2 regions of the Phyllobacterium sp. MT110 genome follow, and region 1 is predicted to be linked to the other one. Evidence: riboswitches for the same ligand, from Rfam matches in the RefSeq annotation. Region 1 holds a riboswitch; the other holds the start of a gene.
The links. A riboswitch is a leader RNA that binds a small molecule or an ion and turns the genes downstream of it on or off. The one in region 1 is predicted to bind glycine.
Positions count from the first base shown of each region.

Region 2: linked by a shared signal. The riboswitch ahead of AC1Q5O_RS11670 (D-amino acid dehydrogenase) and the one ahead of gcvT (glycine cleavage system aminomethyltransferase GcvT) in region 1 are both predicted to bind glycine.

Region 1 covers NZ_JBXAFE010000010.1:20,804-36,110, reverse strand. The annotation lists gene AC1Q5O_RS26475 (LLM class flavin-dependent oxidoreductase) at 1-637, opposite strand, end outside; gene AC1Q5O_RS26470 (ABC transporter substrate-binding protein) at 679-1,614, opposite strand; gene AC1Q5O_RS26465 (amino acid ABC transporter permease/ATP-binding protein) at 1,658-3,463, opposite strand; gene AC1Q5O_RS26460 (GNAT family N-acetyltransferase) at 3,683-4,234, opposite strand; gene AC1Q5O_RS26455 (M20 aminoacylase family protein) at 4,253-5,446, opposite strand; gene AC1Q5O_RS26450 (LLM class flavin-dependent oxidoreductase) at 5,446-6,798, opposite strand; gene AC1Q5O_RS26445 (LLM class flavin-dependent oxidoreductase) at 6,815-7,819, opposite strand; gene AC1Q5O_RS26440 (adenylate/guanylate cyclase domain-containing protein) at 8,270-9,277, shown strand; glycine riboswitch at 9,407-9,503, shown strand; gene gcvT (glycine cleavage system aminomethyltransferase GcvT) at 9,654-10,757, shown strand; gene gcvH (glycine cleavage system protein GcvH) at 10,763-11,131, shown strand; gene gcvP (aminomethyl-transferring glycine dehydrogenase) at 11,142-13,940, shown strand; gene AC1Q5O_RS26420 (GSU2403 family nucleotidyltransferase fold protein) at 13,981-15,045, opposite strand.
Region 2 covers NZ_JBXAFE010000002.1:17,613-32,919, forward strand. The annotation lists gene AC1Q5O_RS11655 (MFS transporter) at 1-829, shown strand, start outside; gene AC1Q5O_RS11660 (translocation/assembly module TamB domain-containing protein) at 869-5,473, opposite strand; gene AC1Q5O_RS11665 (autotransporter assembly complex protein TamA) at 5,470-7,398, opposite strand; gene AC1Q5O_RS11670 (D-amino acid dehydrogenase) at 7,714-8,988, opposite strand; glycine riboswitch at 9,204-9,290, opposite strand; gene AC1Q5O_RS11675 (Lrp/AsnC ligand binding domain-containing protein) at 9,395-9,631, shown strand; gene ilvD (dihydroxy-acid dehydratase) at 9,807-11,660, shown strand; gene AC1Q5O_RS11685 (Na+/H+ antiporter) at 11,679-13,310, opposite strand; gene AC1Q5O_RS11690 (long-chain-fatty-acid--CoA ligase) at 13,576-15,307, shown strand, end outside.

The sequences.
Region 1 (15,307 bases):
CGGTGTTTTCACCGGCGGTCACATTGCCGATCATGAGATTGAAGCCATTCCTGCCGGCCCATCCAACGGATCGCAGCGACCCGCCGCCATACCAGATCCGGTTGACCAGCCCCTCGGCATGCGGTTGCAGGCGCGGCCGTTGCGGCCCGCCCGGCGTTGCGATGAACGTCTGGGGATCGGCGAGAAATTCACCGCGCAGATTGTCGGCGAAGCGAATAACCCGCTCGTGGGAAAGGTCGTATTCCTTCCAGTTGCCATCAAACACCCGCGGGCCGAGCAACTCCGCATGGGCTGGCGTACCGGCACTCAGGCCGACGTTGAGCCGTCCCCGCGCCAGGACATCGACGGTGGAAAGATCCTCGGCGAGCCGGTAGGGACTCTCATAACCGATCTGGATGACGGCTGTCCCCAATTGGATGCGGCTGGTGCGCTGGGTTGCTGCTGCAAGAAATACGCCCGCGGAGGATATGCCGTGTTCGAGGTGGCGCTGCCGTACCCAGCCGCTGTCAAATCCCAGCTTCTCGCCGAATTCCAGCAGTTGGAGCGTATTTTCCAATCCTTCATATGGATTGTCATCCCGGTAATTGCCTGGTGTGAGGAAGCCGACGTGATTGATGGCGAGGGATGTGTTCGTCATGGGAGAAGCCCTTGTTGCTTGTTCGTGAACCAATCGTGGCGTCAGATTTTCGGCAGGCCGGGAGGATTGGTCCGCGATTTGTCGAGGGCTTCGGGGCCGAGTTTCCAGCGCTCCAGCGACTGGGCATATTTACCGTCGGCGATCAGTTCATTGATTGCTGCGGTCAAGCTATCGGCAATGCCGCTCCCCTTGCGGGTGGTGATTGCAACGTCGGCGATGAGCGGCCATCCGGCATTCACCGTTCCCACCAGTTTGATCTTGTGATCGATCGCCGCGCGATAGGCCTGGGGCGCATTGGGATTGAACTCCGCATCGGCCCGGCCCGACTGGATGGCAAGCGCGCTGACCGCGTCATCGTCATAATACTGGAGCTCAACAGGCTTCAGCCCTTTTGCCGCATTCTGCTTGTCCCATTCGAGCAGGATTTTTTCCTGGATGGTGCCCGATCCCGTGATGATCCTGAGCCCGGCAATATCCTTTGGCTCCTTGATCGATGCGATCGGACTATCGGCTTTGACGTAGAAACCATGCAGGCCGAGGCGGTAGGTGGAGAAATCGAATTTCTCCTTGCGCTGCTCGGTCACGCCGACATTGGAAATAACGGCATCGAACTTTCCCGATTCCAGGCCGAGCGGCCAATCCGCCCAGGCGACCGGCACCAGTTCCAGCTTCCTGCCCAGGATATCGGCAATCAGCTGGGCGAAGTCGGGATCATAGCCGACCACAGTCTTGGCATCCGTTGCGTAGGTGCTGAGCGGCGGGTGCGCGACGCTGATGCCGACGGTCAGTGTATCGTCCCTGACGAATTTGAACGTCGCCGGAATCGAGGCAATGACCTTTTCGCTCTTTTCCGCGCGGATACGGCCACTCTGGTCGGGGCTGAGGTCAAAGCCTTCGGCATGAACCATGGCGAGACCGGAAACGGTGGCGATAAGCACTGCCAGAGCGAAGGAGATGTGGGACGGGCGAAATATCATGCTGCTTTCCTTGGATGTGTGCATGCCGGAACCGGCGCTGGGGTTAGAGAACCTTGGCCAGAAACTCGCTGGTGCGGGCATTCCTTGGCCGGTTCAGGACCTGTTCGGGCGCCCCTGTCTCAATGACCTTGCCACCATCCATGAAGATCACCGTGTCGGCCACTTCCCGGGCAAACCCGATCTCGTGGGTGACGATGATGAGAGTCGTGCCGGAGCGGGCCAGTTCCTTGATGACATCCAGCACCTCGCCGACCAATTCGGGGTCGAGTGCGGACGTCGGCTCATCGAACAGCAGCACTTTCGGCCGCAGGGCCAGCGCCCGTGCAATCGCCACGCGCTGTTGCTGCCCGCCGGAGAGCTGCCGCGGATAGGCGTCGATCTTGTCGCTAAGGCCGACGCGGGCAAGCAGTTCCCGTGCGAGGCTGATGGCTTCCGGGCGGGTCAGCTGGCCGAGTGACACCGGTGCCTCGATGATATTCTCGAGAACGGTGAGGTGGGGGAACAGGTTGAAGCTCTGGAACACCATGCCGATGTCGGCGCGGCGTTTGAGAATGTCCTTCTCCTTCAGCTCATAGAGTGTCCGGCCACTTTTGCGATAACCGACCAGTTCGTTGTCCACGGTGATGAAACCATCGTCGACGCGTTCCAGATGGTTGATGGTGCGCAGCAGGGTGGACTTGCCGGAGCCGGAGGGTCCGAGGATCGCGGTGACGCTGCCTGCCTTGATGTCGAGCCGGATATCGTCGAGCACCTTAAGCTGGCCAAAGCTCTTGGAAACGCCCTGGATTTTCACCGATCCCGGCGCCCGCCAAGTGGCGAGAGGTATGCTGCGGTCGCTGGTTTTGGCCGCGGCCGCATTTTGCAGGGCTGACACGGTTACGCTCTGCGGACGGGCAAGAATCGGGGCACCGAAGAGCCGGCGAAACAGTTTGCGAAAAATCGGGGCAGGAGGATTACGCAGGGCGCCCTTGGAGAAGTGCCGTTCGATATAGTGCTGGGCGACCGACAGAACAGTCATGATGATCAGGTACCAGACCGTTGCCACCATCAGCAGCGGGACCACTTCGAGGTTGCGGCGATAGATCACCTGAACCGTGTAGAAGAGCTCCGGCAGGGCAAGCACGTAGACCATGGATGTGCCCTTGGCCAAGCCGATGATCTCGTTGAATCCGGTGGGAAGAATGGTGCGCATGGCTTGCGGCAGGACGATGCGGAAAGCCTGCCGGCGCCGGGGCAGGCCGAGCGCGGCCGCGGCTTCAAGCTGGCCCTGGTCGACGGACAGGATACCCCCGCGGATGATTTCAGAGGAGAAGGCTGCCTGATTGAGGCTGAGACCGATGAGCGCCGCTGCAAAAGGGCTGAGGATCGAGATGGTCGGATATTCGGCAAAGAGAATATCCGTGTAGGGCACGCCAATGCGCACCGTCGCATAGAGATAGCCGAGATTGTTGAGGATCAGGAGCAGCACGATCAGCGGGATCGAGCGCAGAAGCCAGATATAGGCCCAGGACAGCCCCGACAGAAGGGGCGATTTCGACACGCGGGCCAGTGCAAGCGCTGTTCCCAGCGCGAAGCCGAGAATGGTTGCGAGTACGGTCAGCAGGAGGGTGCGCGCCAGGCCAGCCAAAACGGGAGCCGAAAAGAACCATTCGGCAAAAACGTTCCATCCCCATTTCGGATTGGTCAGAATGGATTGAAGCGTGACAGCAATGATCAGCGCGGCAAATAATGTTCCGAAGAAACGCGCCGGGTATTTCGCCTTCACAATCCTGTAGTGGGTGTAATCCTCGGTTGTGGCGGCGGGCGGCTGGACGGAATGTGTAGCCGAATAGTCTGCTGTAATCGCCATGCTTGCAAATTCCCCTGTGCAACACTTTTCAGTCGAGCGAGTCCGTATCGGAAAATCTTCTGCGGGCTCGTTTTTACTCGACTGATTTAGTAGTGTTTAAGCGAAACAGTCAAAGACGACGGACTGCGAAATCAAAGGGGTTAGAGAAGCATTGTTGCAAAGAACCGGGCTTATTGAGCATGAAATCCCACGGTCCGGGCAATCATGATACCGGTGAAGTCACCCGGCCTGACGCAGAAGATCACGGTCTGACGAAACAGAAGCGGGAACCTTGGACAACTGTGCTGCCAATGCACTGATATCCTTCTCGAAGGGCAGGTGCCGATAGACTTCCGGATCGGCGTTGACATCGAAAAGAGCAGTATATCCCGAACGCAGATACAGTTCCTTTGCCTCGGGCTGACGGAAGCCGGTGGTCAGGTAAATCCGCGTATAGCCCTGGCGCGCAGCCTGTTCTTCAAGTTCGGTCACAACCTTGCGCGCAAGGCCCTGCTGGCGCAAATCCGCATGGGTCCAGATGCGTTTGAGTTCGGCTGTCTGCTCGTCATAGCGTTTGAACGCGCCGCCGCCGATGGTTTGCCCGTCGCGGATCAGGAGCAGAAAGGCACCGTCGGGCGCGGCGAAAAGCTCGGCCGGGTAGCGACTCAATTCGTTGCGCGCCGGTTCACCATAAAAGTTGCCGTAGCGCGTTTCGTATTCGATGATCAGAGCTTCGATCAACGGCTGTGAGCGTTCATCGTTCGGTGTCGTGTAAACAAAAACATCAGTCATGATTGTCTCGCGTTCTTGTCAGATGGGCCTGTCGGAGGGATTCCTGGCGAGATAGGTTTCGGTCAGCTTCACCCAGTAACGGGCGGCTGACGGCAGGATCTCGTCATTGAAATTGTAGAGCGGGCTGTGCAGCGGAGCGCTGTCGCCATTGCCGAGGAAAAGATAGCTTCCCGGCGTTTCCTGCAGCATGAAGGCAAAATCCTCGCTGGCGGAAATCGGCCGGAAATCCTTCTCGATCCGCGCGTCGCCGAAATGTTCAAGCGCCACGTTTCTGGCGAACGCCGTTTCATCGGCATGGTTGACCAGCACGGGATAGCCGCTGGGATATGCCACCTCGGCGACAGCGCCGTAACTTTCGGCCTGCGCTTTGGCTAGTGTGACCAGGCGGGACTTGATGGCTTCCCGCACCTCCTTGCGGAAAGTGCGCACCGTCAGTTCCAGCTCGGCACTATCGGGAATGACATTGGGAGCGATGCCTGCGTGGATGGTGCCGACCGTGATCACCGCGGCGTCGAGGGGATCGATGTTGCGGGCGACAATGCTTTGCAGCGCCATGATGAAGGAGGCGCTGGCGACGACGGGATCAATGGTCTCCTGGGGGCGGGCGCCGTGGCCGCCCTTGCCGATGATACGGACCGTGACCTTGTCGACCGAGGCCATCGCCGGGCCGGTGATGAACCCGAACTGACCGGTGGGAACACCTGGCCAGTTGTGCAGGCCAAAGACGGCGTCGCAGGGAAAGCGCTCGAACAGGCCATCGCGAACCATGCTCCGGGCTCCGGCACCGCCTTCCTCGGCTGGCTGGAAGATGACGTTGAGGGTGCCGGAGAAGTCACGCGTTTCGGCGAGATAGCGGGCGCTGGTCAGAAGAATGGTGGTGTGCCCGTCATGGCCGCAGGCATGCATTTTTCCGGGTATGGTGCTGGCATAGGGCAGCCCCGTCGCTTCGACGATCGGCAGGGCATCCATATCCGCGCGAATGCCAAGCCGCTTGGGGCCGTTGCCATTCTGCAGCGTTCCGACGACACCGGTTTTGCCGATGCCCTCGGTGACCTGATAGCCCCAGTCGCGCAGCCGGTCGGCGACGAGCGCGCTGGTGCGGTGCTCGTTGTAACCCAGTTCGGGATTCCGGTGCAGGTCGCGGCGAAGAGCGACCATCTCATCGAGATAGTCGCTGATTCTTGCCTCAACCGGATCCGCCTGCCGGCCCATCAGAGTGCCGTCTCTTTGATGGGTTCCTTCGTGGCCTGATGGGCCTTGGTGTAGCGGCTTTCGCGGAAGGGCAGGCCGATGTTTTCGCGCAATGTCGTGCCGGAAAGCACCCTATTGTGATAGCCGCGCTCATCGAGCAGCGGCAGCACGTCGCGCGTAAAGTCCTCGAGCCCTTCGGTCAGGATCTGGAAACCGAGAATGAACCCGTCGGCCGCTTCGGTCTCGACCCAGCGGATGAGTTCGTCGGCGATCTTCTGCGGTGTGCCGGTGAAGGCATTGCGCGGCGTCGTGACTTCCAGCGCAACTTCGCGCAAGGTCTGGCCTTTTTCCTTGGCGTTGCGCTTGATGCGGTCCGTGGTGGAGCGGAAATTGTTCTTGCCGATATCGCCGAGTTCCGGGAACGGCGCATCAATGGGATAGGCGCTGAAATCGTGATGATCGAAGAAGCGTCCCAGATAGGCAAGCGCTTCGTCAACGGTCACAAGATCGCGGATGACACGGTACTTTGCCTCCGCTTCCTCCTCAGTTGCACCGACGATCGGCGCGATGCCGGGGAAAATCAGGACATCGCCCGGCTTGCGGCCGTGCGCGACCGCGCTTTGTTTAACCCGGCGATAGAAGGCTTGCGCCTCCTCGATCGGCACGTGGTTGGTGAACACGCCGTCCGCATGCTTGCCGGCGAGGTCGATACCGTCGTCGGACGATCCGGCCTGGAAAATGACCGGCTGGCCCTGCTTGGAGCGGCTGATATTCAGCGGGCCCTCCGAATTAAAGAACCGGCCATGATGGTTCAGGCGATGCAGCTTGGTCTTGTCGAAGAACTGGCCCGTTTCGCGGTTGCGGACAAAGGCGTCATCGTCCCATGAGTCCCACAAGCCCTTGACCACTTCGAGATGTTCGTCCGCTATCTCATAGCGCAGGGCATGGTCGGGATGGTCGCGGCCATAATTCTTGGCCGAGCCTTCAAGCGGCGATGTTACGGCATTCCAGCCGGCGCGGCCGTTGCTGATCTTGTCGATCGAGCCGAACTGCCGGGCAACGGTGAAGGGATCGCTGTAGGAGGTCGAGACCGTGCCGACGAGACCGAGTTTCGAGGTTGTCGCGGCCAGCGCGGATAGAATGGCAATCGGTTCGAAACGGTTGAGAAAATGCGGGATGGATTTTTCGTTGATGTAGAGCCCGTCAGCGACGAAGGCAAAGGCAATGCCTGCCTCCTCGGCTTTGCGGGCATTGCGTACAAAGAAATCGAAATTGACGCTGGCATCAACAGGTGAACTCGGGTGTTTCCAGGAATTCATGTGGCCGCCGGCACCCTGCAGCATCACACCGAACGGAATGGGTCGCTTGGACATTGTTCAATCTCCTTGATCACGCGGCAGCGGCGAATTGCGCCTGAGCCAGAAGTTCGATGGATCTGAGGCGCTTCGCAGCGTCATTGATGGGGGTGTCGATGATGAATTCGCCGATGCCGTATCGGTCATGCAGCCGGTCGAGCTGGTCTGAAACCGTGCCGGCCGCGCCGCGCAGGACATTGGGCGTCTTCTTCTCGATCCGGTAATTGGCAGCACCTGTCTGGCGCGCATATTCTTCGGCCTGTTCCACGCTGCCGACGGTGACGCTCTGGCCATTGTCCACGTGCACCTTGAAATGCTGGATATTGCCAGCCAGCCGGTCAGCCTCCGCATCCGTCTCGGCCGCCACGATCCCCACGGCAAGGAGAGGCGCACGGCCGGGTGCTGCCTTCCGATACGCCTCCAATGTCTGCTGCAGGATCGTTTCGTCGCCGTTGAGGTGGCTGGCGAAGACAAAATCCCAACCCTGGGAGGCGGCAAGCAGCGCGCTGTCGACACTGGCGCCAAGCAGGAAGCGGTTGGCAGTGACGGCAGGACGCGGTGTTGCCTGAACGCCGGCAAGCGGGTCATCCGCAGGCAGCCCTTTGTCGAGAAAGGCGCTGAGCTGGGCGAGCTGGGCGGAAAAATCCTGCTTCTGCGTCCGCGGGACAACGCCCTGCAGGGCGCGCGTCGAAAACGGCAGCCCGCCGGGAGCCTTGCCCACGCCGAGATCGACGCGGCCGGGCCCCAGCGCAGCCAGGACATTGAAATTTTCGGCCACCTTGTAGGGGCTGTAGTGCTGCAGCATGACCCCGCCGGAGCCGACGCGAATACGCGCCGTATTGGCCAGCAGGAAGGCGATCAGCACTTCCGGCGACGAGCTTGCCAACGTCGGCGCATCGTGGTGTTCGGCCACCCAGAACCGGTGGAAGCCCCACTGTTCCGCCTGGCGGGCCAGCGCGACCGTCCGCTTCAGCGCCGTGCTGGCCGTTTCGCCATCGTGGATAGGACTTTTATCGAGCAAACTCAGTGCGTAGCCCATGTTAGGGTATGGCCTCCATGTGATTGAAGCCGCGCATCGCCAGAGGCAGCGCGGACTCCGTTTTCAGAGGCGACCAGATTTTATCGGATTTCGAGACCCGTCAAAGAACGCTTTGCTAAAAATCAGCGGGCAAACTGTATTAATATTCCTGGCGCTGACGGCGTGGATCAACCTGGTGGCTTGGATGCAAGGAACGAGGTTGATCGTTGATCTCCTGTTCAGCGATGGTCATTCTCCAACAATCTGGAGCCTTAAATTGACCGTATCCGATGGACAATTTGCACGGCAGTGAGTCTGATGGGATGATCCTTGGTGTAATTCTCCACATGGATATCGCGAGATCGCGGATATCTGTTGGTTGGATAATATCGTTCGGCGCATAAATGAAATCACGGAGGGACGCGGCATTGAGGCCCGCCCTGAAGATTTGAAATGGATCGGAACGGGAATATGCGCAGAAATTCAGTGGGATTGTGGGTATTCCTTCTCAGCGCAGTCGCGGCAAGCGGCTATCTCTATAGCTGGCTGGTCTATAGGCAGGGATATTTTTTAGGGGCCGTGTTTGCCCTTTCCATCTGTGTGCCGATCCTGGCGTTCGAACGCGGCCTCATCTTTCCGAAATTGCGTGCCTGGATCAACACATTGCCGACGGCGGGTTTTCTCGTCGCCGCATTGATAGCCGATTATGTGCTGATCAGCATCGGCAATGCCGTTTGTGGGATAACGCTGTGGAGCTTCGGCTGGATTGACGGCCCTTTCTGGCGCGCGGCAACACTGTCACCGCAGGTGCTGCTCTACACGCTCGCCGTCCTGACCGTCATGATTTTCATCCTGCGGGTGCGCGATCTTCTCGGCCGCGACATTTTTGCCAGCCTTCTGATGAGCCGCTACCGCCAGCCGGTGGCCGAAGAGCGAGTGTTTCTTTTCATCGATCTTGTCGGGTCGACCTCGTTTGCCGAAGAACATGGCGATCTGCGGGCCCAGCAGTTTCTCGGCGCGCTCTTTGCCGCCTTTGCTGAACCTGTCCGGCGTCACGGCGGAGCCATTGACGATTATGTCGGGGATGCCGCCATCATCACATGGCCCATTGAGCGCGGCATCAAGGATGCGAGTTGCGCCCGCTGTGTCTTCGATATTCTAGACAGCATCGAAAAGAATGCAAATCAATGGCTTGAGCGATTCGGAAGGGTGCCGCGCCTGCGTGCGGCCCTGCATGGCGGCCCGATCATCACGGCCGAGATCGGGGTGGATCATCACAAGATCACCTATTTCGGCGATACGGTAAACACCACGGCGCGGCTGGAAAGCCTCTGCCGCACATTGGCCACGCCGGTTTTGATCTCCAGCGAATTGGCGCAGAGGATGAGTTTCTCCAATGAAATCAAGGCAAATTACCTTGGAATGCATGGCGTCAAGGGCAGGGGGCAGGCGCTGGGGGTGATGGCCCTGACCCGCTGACATCGGGCGCTCCCAGTGGAAGTATCCTCATTCAGACAATTTCTGTCCACAAAGCGGCAAATCGGCCATTTGCACGATGACAGGCAGAGGCCGTTGCGCTATGGTCCAGCCTGTCGAGGGCTTCGGCCCTGTCAGTTTGCGGGAGAGTGTCGTGCATGGAAATGTGCAGGCCACCGAAGGGGAAATCGCCCGAAATCTCTCAGGTACCAGGAACCGCAAACCGGGAAGGCAACTCTGGAAAGTCGGGGGAAACTCCGCGCCGAAGGTGTAAGTTCAGTCAGGGGTCCTGATTGAGCGAGTCTCTCAGGCTTCCGACAGAGGGGCAAAGAAATGTTCCGTCGTGTGGCGGAGGTCTTTGCACGTCTCTGGAGTAAAAATGGGCACGGAAGATAATCTGAAACAATTGCCGCTTGACGATCTGCACAAGGCCGCCAATGCGCGCTTTGGCGGTTTTGCCGGTTGGTCGATGCCGATCACCTATCCGCTCGGTGTGATGAAGGAACATCTTCACACGCGCGAGAAGGCCGGGATTTTCGACATTTCGCATATGCAGCTCTTTGATGTCGTCGGGCCGCAGGCCGCGGCACTGCTGTCACGCGCATGCCCGCTGGATGCGTCTGCGCTTCAGGCGGGTCAGTCGAAATACACCTTCTTTCTCGATGACAAGGCAGGCATTCTCGATGACCTGATCGTCACCCGTCTCGGGGATGAGCATTTCATGGTCGTTGCCAATGCCGGAAATGCCGCGGCTGACGAAGCGCATCTGCGCGGTGTCGCCAAGGATTTCGACTGCAAGATCGATGCGCTGGATCGTGTGTTCCTGGCCATCCAGGGGCCGCAGGCAGTGAATGTGTTGCGGGATGCCGGTATTGCCGGAACTGATCTTGCTTTCATGAACGGATTTGAGCCGAAGCCGGGCTGGTTCATGAGCCGCTCCGGCTATACCGGCGAGGACGGTTTTGAGATCGGCCTGCCGGAAGCCGATGCCCGTATGCTTGTCGAAAAGCTTTTCGCCGACGAGCGTGTCGCCTGGATCGGGCTTGCTGCCCGCGACAGTCTGCGCCTGGAAGCGGGTCTGTGCCTGCACGGCCATGACATAACGCCGGATTATGATCCGGTCGATGCCGGACTGCTCTGGGCCATTGCCAAGCCGGTGCGTGAGACCGCAGGCTTTATCGGCGCTGCGGCGCTTCTTGCCAAGATCGCAACAGGATCGGCCATGAAGCGCGTCGGCCTGAAGCCCGATGGCCGGCAGCCGGTGCGCACCGATGCCGAACTCTTTGATGCCGACGGCAATAAGGTTGGATTGGTCACGTCGGGCGGTTTCGGACCGTCGGCAGGTTTTCCCGTTGCCATGGGGTACGTCAGCAAAGAGCTGTCCGCGCTGGGCTCCAAGGTTTTCGCCGAGGTGCGGGGCAACCGCGTCCCGGTCGATATTCATTCACTTCCCTTCACTCCACATCGCTACCACAAAGGATAATTGAGATGGCAGCCACTTATTTTACCGAAGATCACGAATGGGTCCGCGTCGAGAATGACATTGCGACGGTTGGCATTACCGATCACGCGCAGGATCAGCTCGGCGATCTGGTTTTTGTCCAGTTGCCGGATGTCGGTCAATCCTTATCCAAAGGCGATGCCACGGTTGTCGTTGAATCCGTCAAGGCGGCATCGGACGTCTATGCGCCGCTGGACGGTGAAGTGACGGAAGTGAACGAAGCAACTGCAAGCGATCCGTCGCTGGTCAACTCGGCCGCCGCAAGCGACGGCTGGCTATGGAAGATGAAGCTGTCCAATCCGGATCAGCTGACCGGCCTTCTCGACGAGGCAGGCTACAAAGCAATCATTGGCTGAAGGCATGATGATGAAAGACACCATATTCCCGTTCGCTGACCGCCATATCGGTCCGAGCATACAAGGCTCCCGCGCCATGCTGGCGGCTCTTGGCATTCCGTCGCTGGAAACTTTGATTGCGCAGGCCGTGCCAAAATCCATCCGGCTTGAACGGCCGCTCGACATTCCTGCGGCCGTCAATGAGTCGGAAGCTTTGGCCGAGCTTGCCGCCAAGATGAGCCAGAACAAGACCCACAAGAGCTTTATCGGTCAGGGTTATCACGGCACCCACGTGCCCGCGGTTATCCTGCGTAATCTGTTTGAAAACCCGGCTTGGTATACCGCCTATACGCCGTATCAGTCGGAAATCAGCCAGGGTCGCCTTGAACTGCTGTTCCACTTCCAGACGCTGGTGACGGAACTGACCGGTTTGCCGGTTGCATCCGCGTCGCTCCTGGACGAGGCGACGGCCGTTGCAGAAGCCGTCGGCATTGCCTATCGCCATCATCGCGAGAAGCGCACCCGCATCGCGATCGCCGGTGCCCTGCATCCGCAGACAGTCGATGTGGTCAAGACCCGCGCCGAGCCGCTGGGCATGACCGTGGATGAAGGCGAGATCGATGCCAGCGTTGCAGCGATCATCGTTCCATGGCCGGACACATTCGGTGTCTATGGTGACCATGCTTCGGTCATTCAGGCCGCCAAGGCCGCTGGTGTGCTGGTAATCGCCGTGGCCGATCCGCTGGCCCTGACAATCACCGCCCCGCCTGCCAAGGCTGGTGTCGATATTGCTGCCGGTTCCATGCAGCGCTTTGGTGTGCCGATCGGTTATGGCGGCCCGCACGCCGCCTATCTCGCCGTCAGCGAAACGCTGACCCGGCTTATACCTGGCCGTCTGGTTGGCCAGTCCGTCGACAGCAAGGGGCGTGCCGGCTATCGCCTTGCCCTGCAGACGCGCGAGCAGCATATCCGCCGCGACAAGGCGACATCAAACATCTGTACCGCGCAGGCACTGCTGGCCAATATGGCGGTGTCCTACGCCATCTGGCATGGTCCGCAGGGGCTTCAGGCCATCGCCCGCCGCGTGCATGCCCAGGCGGCCCGTTTGGCCGCTGCGCTGACAGGGGCGGGCCTTTCCATCGCCGGATCGCATTTCTTCGATACGGTTACGGCCACTGTTCCCGGCAAAGCAGCCTCCATTGCTGCGGAGGCTGAAAAGGGCGGACGTCTGCTGCGCATTGTCGATCAGGACCGCCTCGGCATCACCGTAGATGAAACGACATCGGAAGATGACCTGAAGGCACTCTCTGCACTTTTCGGTGCCGATCTGCCTGCGGAAGCAAAGGCAACATTGCCCGGGGAAAGGCAGGCCGAGGGTTTCATGACCCAGGCCGTTTTCCATCAGCAGCGCTCGGAAACCGAGATGATGCGTTTCCTGCGCCGTCTGGCGGACAAGGACCTGGCGCTCGACCGCGCCATGATCCCGCTCGGCTCGTGCACAATGAAGCTCAACGCTGCCGCCGAAATGTTGCCGGTCAGCTGGAACAGCGTTGCCAATGTGCATCCATTCGCTCCTGCCGGCCATGCGCTTGGCTACAAGGCGATGACGGACGATCTGGAAGCCTGGTTGTCCGAGATCACCGGCTTTGATGCGGTTTCACTGCAGCCCAATGCCGGCAGCCAGGGTGAATATGCCGGTCTCCTGGCCATTCGCCGCTATCATCTGGATCGGGGCGATGCGCATCGTGATATCTGCCTCATCCCGGAATCGGCGCATGGCACCAATCCGGCCAGTGCCCATATGGCGGGCATGCGGGTGGTGGTCGTGGCATGTGAAGAGGCTGGCGATATCGATCTTGAGGACCTCAAGGCAAAAGCCGACCAGCACAGCGCCAATCTTGCGGCGCTGATGATTACCTACCCATCGACCCATGGCGTGTTCGAAGAAGGTGTCAAGGATATCTGCACGGTCATTCATCAGCATGGCGGCCAGGTCTATTTCGATGGCGCCAACCTCAATGCGCTGGTCGGGCTTGCCCGTCCCGGCGATATCGGTGCCGATGTCTGCCACATGAACCTGCACAAGACCTTCTGCATTCCCCATGGCGGCGGCGGGCCGGGTGTTGGTCCGATCGGCGTGAAGAAGCATCTTGCTCCCTTCCTGCCCGGTCATGTGGCCAAGGGATCGCAGCACGCGGTTTCAGCGGCTCCCTTCGGCAGCGCATCCATTCTTCCCATCACGTGGATGTATATCCGCATGATGGGCGGGGCGGGCCTCAAGCGTGCAACCGAGATGGCTATTCTCAACGCCAATTACATCGCGGAGCGGCTGAAGGGCCACTATCCCGTTCTGTTCACGGGACAGAACGGCCGCGTGGCGCATGAGTGCATTCTCGATACCCGTGTGTTGAAGGACAGTGCCGGGATCAGCGTCGAAGATATCGCCAAGCGCCTCATCGATTACGGCTTCCACGCCCCGACCATGTCCTGGCCGATTGCCGGTACGCTGATGGTCGAGCCGACGGAATCGGAATCCAAGCGCGAGATCGACCGCTTCTGTGATGCGATGATCCTCATTGCCGGGGAAGCGGAGAAGGTTGCCAGTGGCGTCTGGCCGCGTGACGACAACCCGCTCGTCAATTCACCGCACCCATCCGGTGATGTGCTGGCCGATGACTGGTCGCATCCTTACACCCGCAGGGAAGCCAGCCTGCCGGCAGGCGAGAGCGAAGAGAACCCGAAATACTGGCCGCCGGTGTCGCGCATCGACAACGTCGCCGGAGATCGCAATCTCGTCTGCGCCTGCCCGCCCATGCAGGCCTACAGCTAAAATAGAGTGCCCCTCCCGGATCATCCGGGAGGGGCTTTTTTTACCAGTTCGGCGTCAAGCTCAGAGTTTCGCCGACATCACCATCGGGCATCGGCTCAAGTTCCGGTGCCAGCTGCCGCAACGCCAGGGGGAGCGCCTGCAGGTCATTCGCCTCGAAGGACAGGTGCGGCAGTCGTGCCCGGATCAATCCGGCAACGGTTTTTGCCTGCAGTTCATCGCGTATACGTTTGGCGGCATCGCGGTCGCTGCGGCGCGACAACCACAGTTTGTGCAAGGCAAAGGCACGCGGATCGGGGCAGGTATAGTCCAGCGGGTAGCCTTTTTCATCGATGACGACAGTCGAGATTTTCGGACTGTTGACCAGCCATGTCAGGCCTTCGATTTCGATTGCCTGCAAATCCTCGTCATCGGCGCTGAAGCGCGCTTTCTCCCGCGTCGACATGCGGTCCTTTGGCGTTGGCTTGATCAGGTCGACGAGAAAGCCGTCGCGATTGGCGGCGCGATACCCATTTCTCGCCAGCGGTGCAAACGAATGATCGATTTTTTGCAAAAGCCCGATCAAACCCTTGTGGGAAAAATCCTTGCTGATCAGCCGCAGGCTGAACCGGGAGTCGAACAGCAGGTCGACATCCTGTGTCGATAAAAGCCCGCCGGTAATCTGGACACCAGCCATGCGTTCATAGGCAAAGAGCGCATTTGTGCCGACGACATCGACCGCCGTGCCGATCAATCCGGATTTTCCGAGCGCGCGGATGATGCGTGCTGTCAGAAGCGGTACCCGGCCCAAAGCCATGGCACGGTTGACGGGGGCGAGTTCATCCAGCCGCTTTGCCAGACGGGAAACGCGGGTCCTGGCGCTTTCACGCCCCGTATGAAACTGCCCGAAGATCACTTCCGTTTCGGGGGAGCGGGGCCCAAGGGATTTCCAGATGCCCTGTGTCTTCTTGTAGAGATAATCCTTGTCATTCGTGCTTTTCTTCCACGACATTGACCCGGAAAAACGCTGTTCATACTCCTTCAGACTGGTCCGGTAGACATCATAGGCCTGTTCCGTATCAATGAGCTGGCGTATTTGATCTGAAGATAATTCTCTGAATTTGCTCATTTTATCCCCAAATATTGCATTATTGGCAGTGGGAGGGATAATACACTGGTAAAACTAAATTAGAAAGTTGATATTCAAAGGATTATCCCTATTGGATAATTACTTGGTTGGAATGGGGATAATCCGTTGTCCTTCAATAACTAACGTGAGTTGAATGCGTGGGGGGCAATCGCAGTTTCCTGCAGTGCTGTTTGCCCGTTGCAGCTATCCGGTGTTTGCCTGTTAAAGTAGAGGCAGCGCAACTGGCAAAGCAGTCAAAGAG
Region 2 (15,307 bases), on a different contig from region 1:
TACGGGCATTATCGCCCTGACCACCTGGCACTATTCCTTTGCCATCCTCGGCGCACTCGGTCTTGTCTGGGCCTTCTTCTGGTATGTCATGTACCGCGATCCGGCCGAACACACCGGCGCCAATGATCTCGAGCGTCAGTACATCACCGACAATGGCGGCCGCACCGATGCAACCGATGATGCGGAAGCAGTCAAGATTCGCTGGATCGACCTTTTCCGCTACCGCACCATCTGGGGCATGATGATCGGATTTTTCTGCCTGAACTTCGTCATCTATTTCTTCCTCACCTGGTTTCCGGACTATCTGAAGAATGCACGCGGCCTCAACCTGGCAGAGCTTGGTACATTCGGCATGATTCCGGGCCTGACCGCGGTGGTCGCCGCATGGAGCGCAGGCGCCTGGGCGGACCGGGCGATCCGTGGCGGTGCCGACGTCACGGCCATTCGCAAGCTCATCATGGTTGGAGGCCTGCTGGGCGGCGCAGCCATTCTGCCGGCGGCCTTGGTATCATCGCTTTACATGGCACTCATCTTCCTGGCGATTTCCTACAGCAGCCTCGCCGTAGCCGCCACGGCCATCTGGTCCCTGCCCGCCGATGTGGCGCCCAGTTCCCGTCACGTCGCATCCATCGGCGGTATCCAGAATTTTGCCTCGAACATTGCCGGTATCATCAGCCCGTTCCTGTTCGGCGCACTGCTTGACCGTTTCCACGGCAACTATACGCCCTCCTTTGCCATGGCAGCCTTCATGGCGCTGGTCGGCGCTTTCACCTATGCCTTTGTGGTCGGCCGTGCAGAACCGTTGCCGGTGCTTCCGCCAAGGACCTGAGACGGAGGAGGATATTCCCCTCCGTCCCCGCAGCGCCGCTCAATAATCTCTTTCGAAGAACACACCGGCGCCGGAGTCACCATCGCTGCCGACGGAGCCCTTGGCCTTCAGCTGCGGCGTCACGTCGAGATTGATCGTGCCCTTGGTCTTGCCGCCCGCACCTGCTTCCACGCCAAGATAGACATTGTCGCGGATATAGCGCCCGGCCTTGACGCCCGCATTGCCTTCGCTGTCGGTTGTCACGTCGAGATCGTCGAGGCCAGTGCCCTTGCGCAGACTGTCGAGCAGGGATGAGTTCGAGCCGCCGGCCAGTTCGGCCGCGGCGGCAGCCAGCCGCGCAATCTGCAATGGCGACAATTCACTGATGGAACGATTGAAGATCAGGCGGGCAAGGACCTCGTCCTGCGGCAATTCCGGCTGCGACGAGAACGCGATCTGCAGATCGGATACCCGCCCCTTGACCGTGACATTGACGGTAATGTCGCTGCTCTGGGTGCTCGCGACGAAATTGAGTTCCGGGTTGAGATCGCCGACCAGCGTGACCTGCCCTTCGGTGAAGGTGATACGCTGCCCGAGAATTTCAAGGCGCCCGCGCACCAGGTCGAACGCACCGACCGGCTGGATATCGGTTGCGGGGCCAGTCAGCCGCACCGAGCCGCCGATTTCCGTATCCAGACCCCGGCCGCGCACGAAGATCTTGTTGGGCGCGGTCACATTGATATCGAGCCGCACCACACTGGGCCGTGCGGTGGGTGTTGCCGTGGCGGGCTGGTCGGCCTTGGCGCGCTTCAGCGTCGTGGCGACTGCCTTCGGCGTCTTCTTGTGCTTGACGTCGATGACCGCCGACGAACCTCCAAAGCTTTCGGGAACGCTGATTTCCGCACGGTCGACATTGATGTTGCCGGCAATCACGGGATCGCGCGTCAAGGGGCCGTTGACGCCGAGCGCACCGGTCAGCGTGGCAACGACAAGATTGCCGTCGGCATAGCGGGCCTTGTCGAGCTTGATCTGGATGTTGGCGGGGAAATTGGCCGCTGCATCGGTGGAGATCGTACCGGTGGCGCTGACCGTGCCGCCGGTGGAAAGCCCGGCATTGAGCGTGCGGATGGTGACGGTCTGTCCTTCCATGCTGCCGAGCAGGGTAATGCGCTGCAGCCGCAGATTGGTTTCCGGATCGACCACTTCGGCACCGTTGGCCGAGAACATGCCGCGGATCAGCGGCTGCTGGAAACTGCCGGAGACGGATGCTGTGACGTCAATATTGCCCTTCGCCTGCGTGCCGCGATCGGCAAGGAAACGGTTGGCGAGGGACAAAGGGATATTGCCCGTTACATTGATGCCAAGCCCGTTTCCGGAAACCGGCACATTGCCATTGGCCGACACGGTGAAACCCTGCGGCCCGTCAGCCTTGGCCGAGGTAAGTGTCAACGTATCGTTGGCAAAGCGGCCGGCGGCGGTCAGTTGCAACGGCGACAGACCGGCGTCCTGCAAAGGCTTGGCGGAGAGGCCCGATCCCTTCAGGTCAAATTCGGCATTGGGTTTCTGCACCGTGCCGGTGATGCGGCCCCTGCCGGTGACGTTGCCCGCCAGGTTCTGATCCTTGACGACGCCGTTCAGCGCGCGCAGCGGCAGGTTGCCGAGCGTCAGATCGACGGCAAGCTGTCCCGTCGTCAGTGGAACCGAGCCTTTGGCCGACGCATCGAGCCCGTTTGCACCAGTCAGGCGCGCATCGACATTGAGCTGATCGGTGGTCGATGTGCCCTTGGCGTCCAGATTGAGGCCATCCAGTCCGGCCTTTTTCAGTACGGCGGCGGTGATCGCACGGGCCTGCATATTGAAGTTCACGTCAGGCTTGTCGCGGGTGCCGCCGATCCTGGCGGTACCGTTGATTTCACCGCCCAGTCCCAGATCGGGCTTGACCGCATTGGCGACATCGAGCGGCAGCTTCTCGATGGCAACGGCGAGGTCCAGTTTTTCGGCGACATCGCCGCGGATCGTAACCTTGCCCTTGCCGATATCCAGAATGATATCACCGAAGGAAACATTGCTGCCGGCGACATTGATGGCGGCCGGCTGGACCAGCCGGGCGGCAAGCGCACCACGGGTCAGGTCCGCATTGGCGAGCGACAGGAGAAAGCCCTTTTCCGTCGGTTCGAGCGAACCGCCAATAGCGGTTTTCGCTCCATTTTTCAGCGCGGCGTTCAGCTTGAAATCGGTGGTCTTGCCCTGCTGCGCCGCCTGGGCATCGAGGGTCGAGATATCGACACCACCGGCCGAAACCGTGGTGGCCGTGATCGTGCCATTGGCGGACGGAACCTTGAAGATGTTCTGGGCGGCCAGCGCAATCGCCGCCTTGCCGACGATGACATTGTTGGCCTTCAGCCCGTCAATATCGCCTTTGACATCGATGTTCTGGCTCTCGTCATCATGGCTCAGCGCAATGGCGGCATTCGCCTTGCCGGTCGCCTCCACGAGGAACAGGGCTGCGGCCGTCGACACGTCGCTGGAAGCGAGGGTCAGGTTGCCCTGAAGCAGCCCCTTCTTGTCCTGGGTGACATCACCGCGCAGCCGTGTGCCACCGGCAATGAACTGGATATTGCTCAGGCGTTTTTCGTCCTTGTGCAAGGCAAGTTCGGTGGCAAGATCGGCACGAATGCCGTCAAGGAACGCCAGACCGGATACCTTGCCGTCCAGCGCATCCTTCAGCAGAAGCCCGTTGAAGGAAAACGCGCCTTCGCTGAGCTTGCGCCCGGAGAGCCTGCCATCCGGAACCCCGGCATTGAACGCAAGAGCGATGATGCCGTCGCTGCCGCGCGCGCTGCCCTTGACCTTGAGCGCGCCGCTGGTCTTTTCCGACAGGAGCGCGAGGTTGGTGAGATCGAGACCGAAGTCGAAATTGGCGGCGCCTGTGGCAAAGGTGCCATTGGCCGTGACCAGCGTCTGCGGGTTTTCGACCCGGAAGTTCCTGGCGCTGAGGCCCGCTTCGCCGCGCGCAAGGCCGCCGGTGATGCGGGTTTCGCCCTCAAGCACGCGATCCGCCGCATCAATGCCAAGCGTCATGCCGGTTGCATGGCCATCCAGCATCAGATTGAAGCCACCCGTCAGCGCTTCGACAGCACCATTGGCCTTCAGATCGAGCGCGCCGGCGAGATCGCGTCCGGCAAGTTCGGAAAACGGTGCGATGCTCGATGCCGTGACCAGGATGTCGCCGTTATAGATGAACTTGTCGATGGTGCCCGCCAGCGCCGTGCTGAAGCCGTTGGCGGCAACCAGCGCCTGTTTGAGATTGACCGGCGTACCGGCCTTCCAGTCGCCGTTGATCTTCAGCTGGATCAGGTCGCCCAGCGCCTTGGCGATATCGGCGCGCTTGGCCGTGATGCCCGACACATCGCCGTTCACATCGTAGCTCAGGGAGCGGGCGGCCGGGTTGTCGAGATTTTCCGCCAGGCCTTTGGCAACGAGATTGACCGTTTTGGCGGCAAAATTGTTGGTGGTGAGGTTGGTGACGTCAAGCGTGCTCGACCAGTCATTGCCGGCACTTGCCCCGAACGCAACGGCCAGTACGGCCTTGTCGACGGTAGTCTGGCCGCCCGCAACCGGCAGAATGACCTTCTTGCCGCTGGGATCGGCAATCGAGGCATCCACTTTCAGGCGGCGCAAAAATCCATCATTGGTTGTATCGGCTGTCGCATCGACCGCAAGAGCAGCGCTCTTGATGGTCAACCGGTCAAGCGAAACACCGCCGGCATCGCGCACCACGCCATTGACAGCGAGCGCGTTATCGTTGCCGAAGAAATCCCGGAAGAGCGGCGGAACCAGCATGGCGATCGCGCCATCGACGGTTGTCTTGAACGCAAGTCCCTCGCCCTGACGGTTGATCTGCGTGCTGCCGGTGAGAACACGCTTGCCGGCGGCATCGAGTGTCAACTGCAAGGCAATATCGCTGAGCGGGCCCGATCCCTTCAGCGAAAGCGCAACCGGTGGCCTGCCTTCAATATTGAGAAGATTGGCGGCAATACCGTTCTGCGGTTCATTGAGCGACAGATCCAGATCGAGCTTCTGGCTTTCCTTGGCATAGGCCGCCTTGATCGCAAAGGTGCCGCCCGGGCCGTCAAGACGCTGCACCTTGAGGTTCGAATCCAGGGAGCCGCTATCGAGTGTCAGGCTGCCTGCCAGGGAGATTTCCGACTTCAGCCCGAAAATACTGTCGCCGAAGGCAATGCGTCCCACCTGCAAATCCTGCAGGATGACTGCAAGCGGCAACTCCGGCAGACTGAAACCCTTGGCTTCGGGTGAGGGCAGGCTGCTGGTGTCCGGCAGCGGCTTGCGGATGACATCGATGCGTTCCGCGCCGAGGCTGTTGATATCCAGACGCCCGCGCAGCAACGCCAGACGGCTCCAGACAATTTTCGCATTGGTAATGCGCAGCCAGATTCCTTCACGGTCGGCAATGGTGATGCTGCCGATATTGGCTTCCGACGACAGGACGCCCTGAATGTCGGAAATGGAAATCTGGCGATTGGGCGTCGACAGCTGTTCCTCGACGAAGCTGAGGAAATAGGACTTTTCCGCCTCGGCGCTATCCTGCGCCAAAACCGGTGCTGCAAAAAGCAGAAGGAATATGACTGCGAAAATCCGGGTCAAAACGCCTGTCCTATACCAACGTAGAATGCAAAACTCGGGTCATTTGTCCGCCGGTCGAGCGGCATGGCCACATCGAGGCGGATCGGGCCAAGGCCCGTATTGTAACGAATGCCGGCGCCAACGCCCACACGCAACTGCTGGGCAAAATCGGGGAAAGACTCTTCGCCCACATAGCCCGCATCGACAAAGCCGACGGCACCGATGGTGTTCGTGATCTTGGCGCGCGCCTCCACGGATCCCTCGACCAGCGACCGCCCGCCGATCACATAGCTTGTGCCGTTGCGCTCGACATTGACGCCGATGTTGCGATAGGCGTAACCGCGCACCGAACCGCCGCCACCGGCAAAGAACAGCTGGTCTGAAGGCAGTTCGGCAATTTCTGCGCCGACAATCGTGCCGAGTTTCAGGCGGCCGGCGAGCACAAACCGGTCGTCCTTACCGAAGCCGAAATAGGTGCGGCCCTCCGCCGTGAACTTGGTGGCGAAGTTGCCATGCTCGATTTCGTAGAACGGCGACAGCAACCCTTCCAGAAAATAGCCGCGCGCCGGATCGACCTTGCTGTTGCGGCTGTCATAGGTGAGGCCGCCCAGCAGACCGACGGTGAGAAAATCGCGCGTGCCGAAGAAATCGTCCTTGAACTGCGATTTGGAAACATTGGCGGTGAGCCTGCCAGAGAGTTCATCGGAGAAAATCTGGGTGAACCCGGCATCGGCCGTAATCGATGTCTGCGTGTAGGCGTCGAGCACCTTGCGCTCGCCAATCAGCGAGGCGATGAAATCGGTATCAGGCGTATAGACGCCGGGCTTGGTGAAACTTGCACCCAGCAGATAGCTGTATTCCGAGGGGTCGTAGGACTGACTGCCGATGCCGCCGATCTTGGCGTCAATGCGCAGCCGTTCCGCCCGGCCGAAGAGGTTGCGGTGCAGCCAGTATGTCTCGAGACCGAGACCGTCCAGCGTCGAATAGCTGCCGCCAACGCCGAAGCGGCGCAGCTTCTGTTCCTGCACCGCCACGGTGATCGGCAGCAGGCCGTTGCTATCAATCGCATCGCCTTCCTCGATCCGCGCCGAGCGGAAGACTTCGAGGCGCGACAGCCGTTTCTTGGCTCTCTCGATTTCGTCGGGATCGTATTCCTGTCCCGGCTGCAGGCCGGTGATGAACGCCACGAATTCCGGATCCATGCGCTCGGTGCCCTTGACCTGCACCGGTCCAAAACCGGCCTTGGCGCCGGGATCGGCATCGATGGTCGCGTCAACCCGGCTGGTTTCGTGGTCGGCGATAACTTCCCGGCTGACAATCCGGGCTTTTGGATGCCCCTGCTGGCGCCAGGCATCGACCACCAGCCGCTCAGCTTTGACAATGGCTGTCGAGCGGGCGATTTCGCCAGCAATGTAGCCCTGTTTCTCCGGGCTTTCGACAAAGTCTTTCGGGTCGAGCGTCGGCGGCGCCATGTTCTTGACCCGGGCCGACGCAAACAAGAATTGCGATCCGGGATCGACTGAAATGACCACCTTGGCCGGCTTGGACAGCACGGCATCCGGCGGAATATCGCTCGCCTCCTTGCCGTCGACCTGAATGCTGATGGTGCCGCCATAGCGGCCGTCCGCATAGAGCGCACCAAGTATGCGGCGATAATCTCCGCGCGCCTTGGCGAGCAGTCCAGCCGCACCGGACGCAGGCTTGTCCTTATCGGCAAACAGGCTCGATGCGCCCTCCACGAGCGCCTTGGTTTCATCGCTTGTCGAAGCAGCGGTTTCAACCGTGTATCTCTGCGGGTCGGCGATGACCGAATCCGCATCGTCCTCCTTCTTGGCACCCCAGAGATGAACGCCGAAAAGATCAAAGGCCTGGGCAGGCGAGACAAGGGCCGTAAGGGCCAGCAATGCGGCGCCGAAACAACTGGCCTGTGGGCGCTTCAAGTCCATCAACCAGCAAATTCCCTACACATCAATAAACACAAGGATACACTGCAGCGACCGTGCGCACGCTGCCTGCAATTGATAAAATTCGCCCTTCGAGCTTAAGAAAACGATAACATGCCGGGAAAAGCTGGCCAACCCGCAATGGCACCTGATCGGCCATGCAACCCGGCACTAGTGGCCATATCGCCACAAAACCGCGATACAAGCGCATTTAAATGCCAATCACTTTTTATGTGCCGCGTGCAATAGTTTGCCATGTCGGCCCAACACGACAAGGGCGCCTGAGGCAACAGGCGCTCCTTTGCGTGCAAGCCGGTTTTATTCGGCGGCGGCGAGCCATCCGCCCTGCGGGCTGGCATCGACGGGCATGGCGGCGCTGATGTGCCCGGCGACGATTTCAGCCGTAGCGGCAGACAGTGTCCAGCCGAGATGACCATGGCCGGTGTTGTAGAACACGCCGGGCCGCCTGCCAGCACCGACGCGCGGCAGCATGTTCGGCATCATCGGGCGCAGGCCGGCCCACGGCACCACATTGGACGTGTCCATGCCCGGGAACAGGTCGCGGCTCCAGTCGACCAGCGGCTTGACCCGGTCGTGGCGAATGTCGCGGTTCTCGCCATTGTATTCGGCCGTACCGGCCACGCGCAGGCGCCCCGCCCCAAGACGGCTTGTGACGATCTTTGCATCATCGTCGAGCAGGCTCACCCATGGGGCCGACTGCTGGCTCCCGGCGTCATCCAGATTGACGGTGATCGAGTAGCCCTTGACCGGATAGATGTTGACGCGGTCGCCGAGCTGGGCGGCAAATTTGCGGCTGGCAATGCCGGCGCAGATGACGATGGCGTCAAAACGCTCGGTCTCAGTCCCGGCATCGGCAACGGATGCCCTGTTCCATTCCACCACCACGCCGCCGGCGCCGTGCTTCAGTTCGGCAACGTCGGCATCGCCAATGAAGCGCACGCCGTGGCGGATGGCGGCAGCGGCAAGGCCGCGGGTGAATTTGTGGATATCGCCGGTCGAATCGGACGGCGTGAAGAACCCGCCATAGAAGGAACCGTTCATTGCCGGTTCGATGCTGCGGATTTCCTCATTGGTGACGGCCCGCCGGTCAAGACCGCCGGCTTCCAGCAGCCTGTTGACCTTGACCGCGTGGTCATAACCGTATTTCGAGCGGTAAATATGCAGGATCCCGCGCTTTTCCAGGTCGAAATCGATCTTTTCATCCGCAGCGATTTCGAACATGCGCTTGCGCGCTTCAATGGCGAGCCTGGTGGTGGCAATGGTATTTTCTTCGTAGTGCGGGATGTTCATGACGAATTCCGCCATCCAGGAATATTTGTGCCAGGAGGGTTTCGGGTTCATCAACAGCGGCGCATCCTTGCGCAGCATCCACTTCATGCCTTTGAGCACCGTGGACCAGCTGTTCCACACCTCCGCGTTGGACGCGGAAAGCTGACCGCCATTGGCGAAGGATGTTTCCATGGCCGCGTAGCGGTTGCGGTCGAACACGGTCACGGAATAGCCCTGGCGGGCAAGCGCATAGGCAGTCGTCACGCCGGTGATACCGGCGCCGATAATGGCGATATGGGTCATGATAAAACGGTCCTCAGGCAACACATGGTTTCAGTTTCGCCGTTGACAACGGCACGAAACCCCATCTGTCACGGAACCTGAGAGCTTGGCCCTTTGAGCGCCCGCCGGATGTTTGTCATCCGTGTCGTCGGCGCCTTTTTCCGGTCATGCAACCGGGCAGGGCTTTCTCCTTCGGTGGGTACGGCTTTTCAAACCATACCTCTCTCCAGATGTTCTAGACTATTCTGGTCCTTTTGCCTGAGAGTTTCCGGGGCGGTTGCTCCATCGGCGCCGGTTTTACCGGTCTCTCCCAGATAGCCTGTGCGAACGCGGGATATATATCGCAGTTGCGAGACGAGAACAACTGGCTAAGAAGCGTCGCAGCAATTATGCTGACTGAAAATCGCCCAGCCTTCCGGAGGAATTTATGAAGCCTGTCTTTCTGCAACTGCAATGCGCACCCGGCAAGACGTACGAAGTTGCAAAAACCCTGTTCGAGCGTGAAATCGTCTCGGAGCTCTATTCGACCAGCGGCGAGTTCGACCTTCTGGCAAAGATCTACATTCCGGAAGATCAGGATATCGGCAAATTCATCAACACCAACGTGCTCGATATATCAGGCATTGCGCGATCGCTGACAACGCTGACCTTCACCGCGTTCTGACAGGCGCTCGGCGGGGCGAGACATTACGTCCCGTTTCATGCGCCCGGCATCTGCCTTATGTAATCAATGCAATGAAACACGCCCCTTCAAGGCAATAAAATTCCATTCTTTTGCCATGGGAACTCTTTTTCTGTAAGAGATGCTCCCTCGCCCGTCATCAGCAGGATTTTCGACAATGCCTCCTTATCGTTCACGCACCACCACACATGGCCGCAACATGGCAGGAGCCCGCGGGCTCTGGCGCGCGACCGGCATGAAAGACGAGGATTTCGGCAAGCCGATCATCGCCGTGGTGAACTCGTTCACCCAGTTCGTGCCAGGCCACGTCCACCTGAAGGATCTCGGCCAGCTCGTGGCGCGCGAGATCGAAAGCGCCGGCGGCGTCGCCAAGGAATTCAACACGATTGCCGTCGACGACGGCATCGCCATGGGTCACGACGGCATGCTTTATTCCCTGCCGTCGCGTGAAATTATCGCCGACAGCGTCGAATACATGGTCAACGCGCACTGTGCGGATGCCATGGTCTGCATTTCCAACTGCGACAAGATCACACCCGGCATGCTGATGGCAGCGCTGCGCCTCAACATCCCCGTCGTTTTTGTCTCCGGCGGACCGATGGAAGCGGGCAAAGTCGTCTGGGAAGACAAGGAAAAGAAGCTCGACCTGGTCGATGCCATGGTTGCGGCTGCCGACGACCGCATTTCCGACGAGGAAGTGAAGGCCATCGAGCGCTCGGCCTGCCCCACCTGCGGCTCCTGCTCCGGCATGTTCACCGCCAATTCCATGAACTGCCTGACCGAGGCCCTCGGCCTCTCCCTGCCGGGCAACGGTTCGACGCTCGCCACCCATGCGGATCGCCGCCGCCTCTTTGTCGAGGCCGGTCATCTCGTGGTCGATCTCGCCCGCCGCTATTACGAACAGGACGATGAAACGGTTCTGCCGCGCTCCATCGCTTCGTTTGCCGCCTTCGAAAATGCCATGACCCTCGATATCGCCATGGGCGGCTCGACAAACACCGTGCTGCATCTGCTGGCCGCTGCGCATGAAGGCGAAGTCGACTTCACCATGAGCGATATCGACCGCCTGTCCCGCCGCGTTCCGGTCCTGTGCAAGGTGGCGCCTGCCGTTGCCAATGTGCACATGGAAGACGTGCACCACGCCGGCGGTGTCATGGGTATTCTCGGCGAACTCGACCGTGCCGGTTTGCTCGATACATCGGTCTATTCCGTCCATGCCGCCAATCTCGGCGCAGCTCTTGACCGCTGGGATGTGGTGCGCAGCAAAAACCCGTCCGTGCATGATTTCTTCAAGGCGGCACCGGGCGGCGTCCCGACACAGGTAGCCTTCAGCCAGGAACGCCGCTTTGCCGATGTCGATCTTGACCGCGAAAAGGGTGTTATCCGCAATCTTGAACACGCCTATTCCAGGGATGGCGGCCTGGCCGTGCTCTACGGCAATCTGGCGGAAGACGGCTGCATCGTCAAAACCGCCGGTGTTGATGACTCGATCCTGAAGTTCTCCGGTCCCGCCCGCATTTTCGAAAGCCAGGACAGTGCCGTTCTCGGCATTCTCAATGGCGGCATCAAACCGGGCGACATCGTGCTGATCCGCTACGAAGGCCCGCGCGGCGGACCGGGCATGCAGGAAATGCTCTATCCGACCAGCTACCTGAAATCGAAGGGTCTCGGCAAAGCCTGCGCGCTGATCACCGATGGCCGGTTCTCCGGCGGTTCATCCGGCCTTTCCATCGGCCACGTTTCACCGGAAGCGGCGGAAGGCGGCCTGATCGGTCTGGTTGAGGATGGCGATATCATCGATATCGACATTCCGAACCGCGGGATTCATCTGGCCGTCGACGATGCCGTCCTGGCCGAACGCCGCGCGAAAATGGAAGCCAAGGGCACCGCTGCGTGGAAGCCGGAGGAAAAGCGCAAGCGCAAGATCACCACGGCGCTGCGCGCCTATGGCGCCATGGCAACCAGTGCTGCCCGGGGTGCCGTGCGCCAGATTCCCGACGACTGGAACTGATCAGGGTTCAATGGATACCTACTGGAAGCGGGCTTCCAGTAGGTCGATATCCCGCACCATTTTCGTGGCAATGCTGCTTTCAAGCCGCCTTGCCCGAACCAGGCGGTGAATTTCCTGCCGTTCCGCCCGAAGGGCGGTGATGCGCAGCAGCTTCTCAATCTCCTCGCTTCGCGCCACCTCTTCGCGCTCTTCTCCGAGCTGCATGCGCCCGTCAATACGCTTGCGGTAGAGCTCCATGATGTGGTTGGCGACATCCGTATAAATATCGGCGTCGGCGCGGCCCGATGCCAGGCTGTGCTGGGCCCGCTCGATCGCCATGATTGCGGCTTCCGCGGCAGCGATACGGGCATAATCCTCTTCGCGCTGGTTTGAATCCTCGATGGGCAGGTCGATGTTGCGCAGCAGACGCGGCAGGCTGACGCTGGCCATGACCAGCGACAGGATGATCACACCGGTGGCGAGGAAAATGACGAGATCGCGGGCCGGAAACAGCGAGCCGTCGTAAAGGAACAGCGGCAGTGTCAGGATACCCGCAAGGGTGATGGCACCACGAACGCCAGCAAACGACATAGCGGCGATCAGCTGCCAGCTTGGCTTGACCACGGCCTCACCCTGCCTGCGGCGCTGCGCCATGGTCACGCGCCACGACACCCAGACCCAGAGAAAGCGCAGGGCAGCCAGAGCGGCATAAATGACCACGACATAGACCAGCAGCCACCAGGGGCTGGTCTCGCCGTGCCGCACATTCTCGACGGCACCGGAGAAAATGCCGGGCAGCTGTTCGCCGAGCAGAACGAAGATGGCGCCATTGGCGGCGAACTGCGCCGTATCCCACACCGCGGTGCGGCGCACGCGGGTCAGCGCCATGGACTGGGCCGTGTTCTCGGCATAGCTCATGGTGATCCCGGCGGCAACGGCGGCAAGGATGCCCGAGGCGTGCACATGTTCGGCCAGCAGATATGCGCCGAAGGGGATGAGCAGACTGATGAGAATCTGCGAGCCGCTCTCCTCGCCGAGCTTGCGGGCGAGGAATGCCTTGCCGCGCGTGACGCCAATGGTCACGCCGATACCGATGGCAATGCCCGCAAAAGCGAGCCAGAGGAACGTAAAGAACGCCTCGGTGATCGAGAAGCTGCCGGTCAGCATCGCGGCCACGGCAAAACGCATGCAGACGAGGCCAGATGCATCGTTGAGCAGGGATTCCCCTTCGAGAATATGCATCATGCGCGAGGGAATCGGCACGCGCGCCGCGATAGCCGAAACGGCAATCGGATCGGTCGGCGAGACGATGGCGGCCAAGGCGAAGGCCACAGGCAACGGCACGGAAGGGATCATCCAGTGCACGAAAAAGCCGACACCGATCACCGTGAAGATGACAAGGCCGAGCGCCATCTCCAGAATGATGCCCTTGTCCCGGAAGAGACCCTCCTTGGGGATGCGCCAGCCATCGAGAAACAACAGCGGCGGCAGAAACAGCAGGAAGAAAATGTTGGGATCGAGCTGCACACGGATGCTGGTAACCGAGGCAATCGCTGCGCCAAGCCCGATCTGCACCAGCGGCAGCGGTACGGCCAGAGGCAGCACGCGCACGATGGAGTCACTGACCACAACGGCCAGAAGCATCAGCAAGACGATGGTGATTGTTTCCACGGCGAATCCATTTTGATTGTCGGTGCAGGATGAAGGAAAGGCCGGTGCTTTGTCGAGGCGAACCTTGGCAACTTTGCGCCCAGATCGTGCCGATTGGGTGAATTGGTGGCAAAGCACGACAATTCCGCGACAATCAATTTTACGTTTACGTCAATGTAATACTTGCAAGCGCACCGCCTATCGCCATAGATAGAATTGTTGAGTAGCATGTTTAGGGTTGGAGGACCGTGGGCCAGCTACAAGGAAACCATCAGGGGAGGTTAATGTGGCAAAACAGACAACGCCGGTAAAAACATCCGTGACAGCCAAGCGCGCCACTGCAAAGGCAGCGCCAGCCAAAACGGCGAAACCCGCCGCCACGACTGCCAAAGCCGCCGCGAACAAACCAGCCGGTGAGGTCAAGACAACGAAAACCGCCAGTGCGGTAAAGACGGCTGCCAAGGCTGCAAGGACGGCAACAAAACCTGCCGCGAAACCCGCAGCGCCGGTTGCGAGCGAAGCCAAGATTGCGGCAAAACCCAAAGCCGCTGCCAAAGCAAACAGTGCAGCACCGGAAAAAGCGGCGGTGAAAGCGCCCGCCAAGACACCCGCGGCGAGGAAGCCCGCAGGCAAAGCCAAAACTGCGGCGCCAGCCGCCGAGGCAGCAACGGCAAAGGCGGCGTCCCTCGCCCAGATGCCCGAGCCGAAACTGTGGGTCAAATCCTATCCGGAAGGCGTTCCCGCCGAGATCGGACCGCTGCCCTACGAGAATATCAACGCGCTTTTTGCCACCGCCTACAAGAAATATGCCAACCGGCCTGCCTTTACCTGCATGGGCAAGGTAATGACCTATGCGGAGATGGATCGCAAGTCACAGGCATTCGCGGCATGGCTCCAGTCACGCGGGCTGGTCAAGGGCGACCGGGTCGCGGTGATGATGCCGAACATCCTGCAATATCCGGTGGCCATCGCTGCGATTCTGCGGGCGGGCCTGACGGTGGTCAATATCAATCCGCTCTACACACCGCGCGAGCTTGAACATCAGCTCAAGGACAGCGGTGCGAAAGCGATCATCATTCTGGAAAACTTCGCCACGACGCTGCAAAAGGTCCTGACGGCGACGCCGGTCAAACATGTCGTCGTTGCGACCATGGGCGACATGCTGGGTCTCAAGGGCCATATCGTCAATCTGGTCGTGCGCCGCGTCAAGAAAATGGTGCCGGCCTGGTCCCTGCCCGGTCATACGCCGTTCAAAACGGCGCTGGCGCAGGGGGCGGCGCTCACGCTGAAGCCGGTCGAGGTCAAGCGGGACGATATCGCCTTCCTGCAATATACCGGCGGTACCACGGGCGTTTCCAAGGGCGCCGTGCTGATGCACAGCAACATCGTGGCCAATGTCACGCAGATGCGCCTGTGGGTTGAGGTTGGCTTTCGCAAGAAGGGCCGTCCGGACAATCTGACGTTCATCTGCGCCTTGCCGCTCTATCATATTTTCGGCCTCACCGTGAATGCGATGATCAGCATGGAACTCGGCGGCAACAATGTGCTGATTCCCAATCCGCGCGACATTCCTGCCTTCGTCAAGGAATTGCAGAAAGTGCCGATCCACGTCTTCCCGGGTCTCAACACGCTCTTCAACGGGCTGCTCAACAACGAGGATTTCCGCAAGCTCGACTTCCGTCACCTGATCCTGACACTGGGTGGCGGCATGGCCGTGCAAAGACCTGTCGCCGATCGCTGGTTCGAGGTGACGCGCGGCCTGATCACCGAAGGGTTCGGCCTCTCCGAGACGTCACCGGTCGCTTCGGCCAACCGCCTGGATGCCACGGAATTCTCCGGCACGATCGGCACGCCGCTGCCCTCAACCGACTTCTCCATCCGCGATGATGACGGCAAGGAACTGCCATTGCTGGAAGTCGGCGAAATCTGCATTCGCGGGCCGCAGGTCATGGCCGGATACTGGAACCGTCCGGACGAGACAGCCAAGGTCATGACAGCGGACGGCTTTTTCCGCTCCG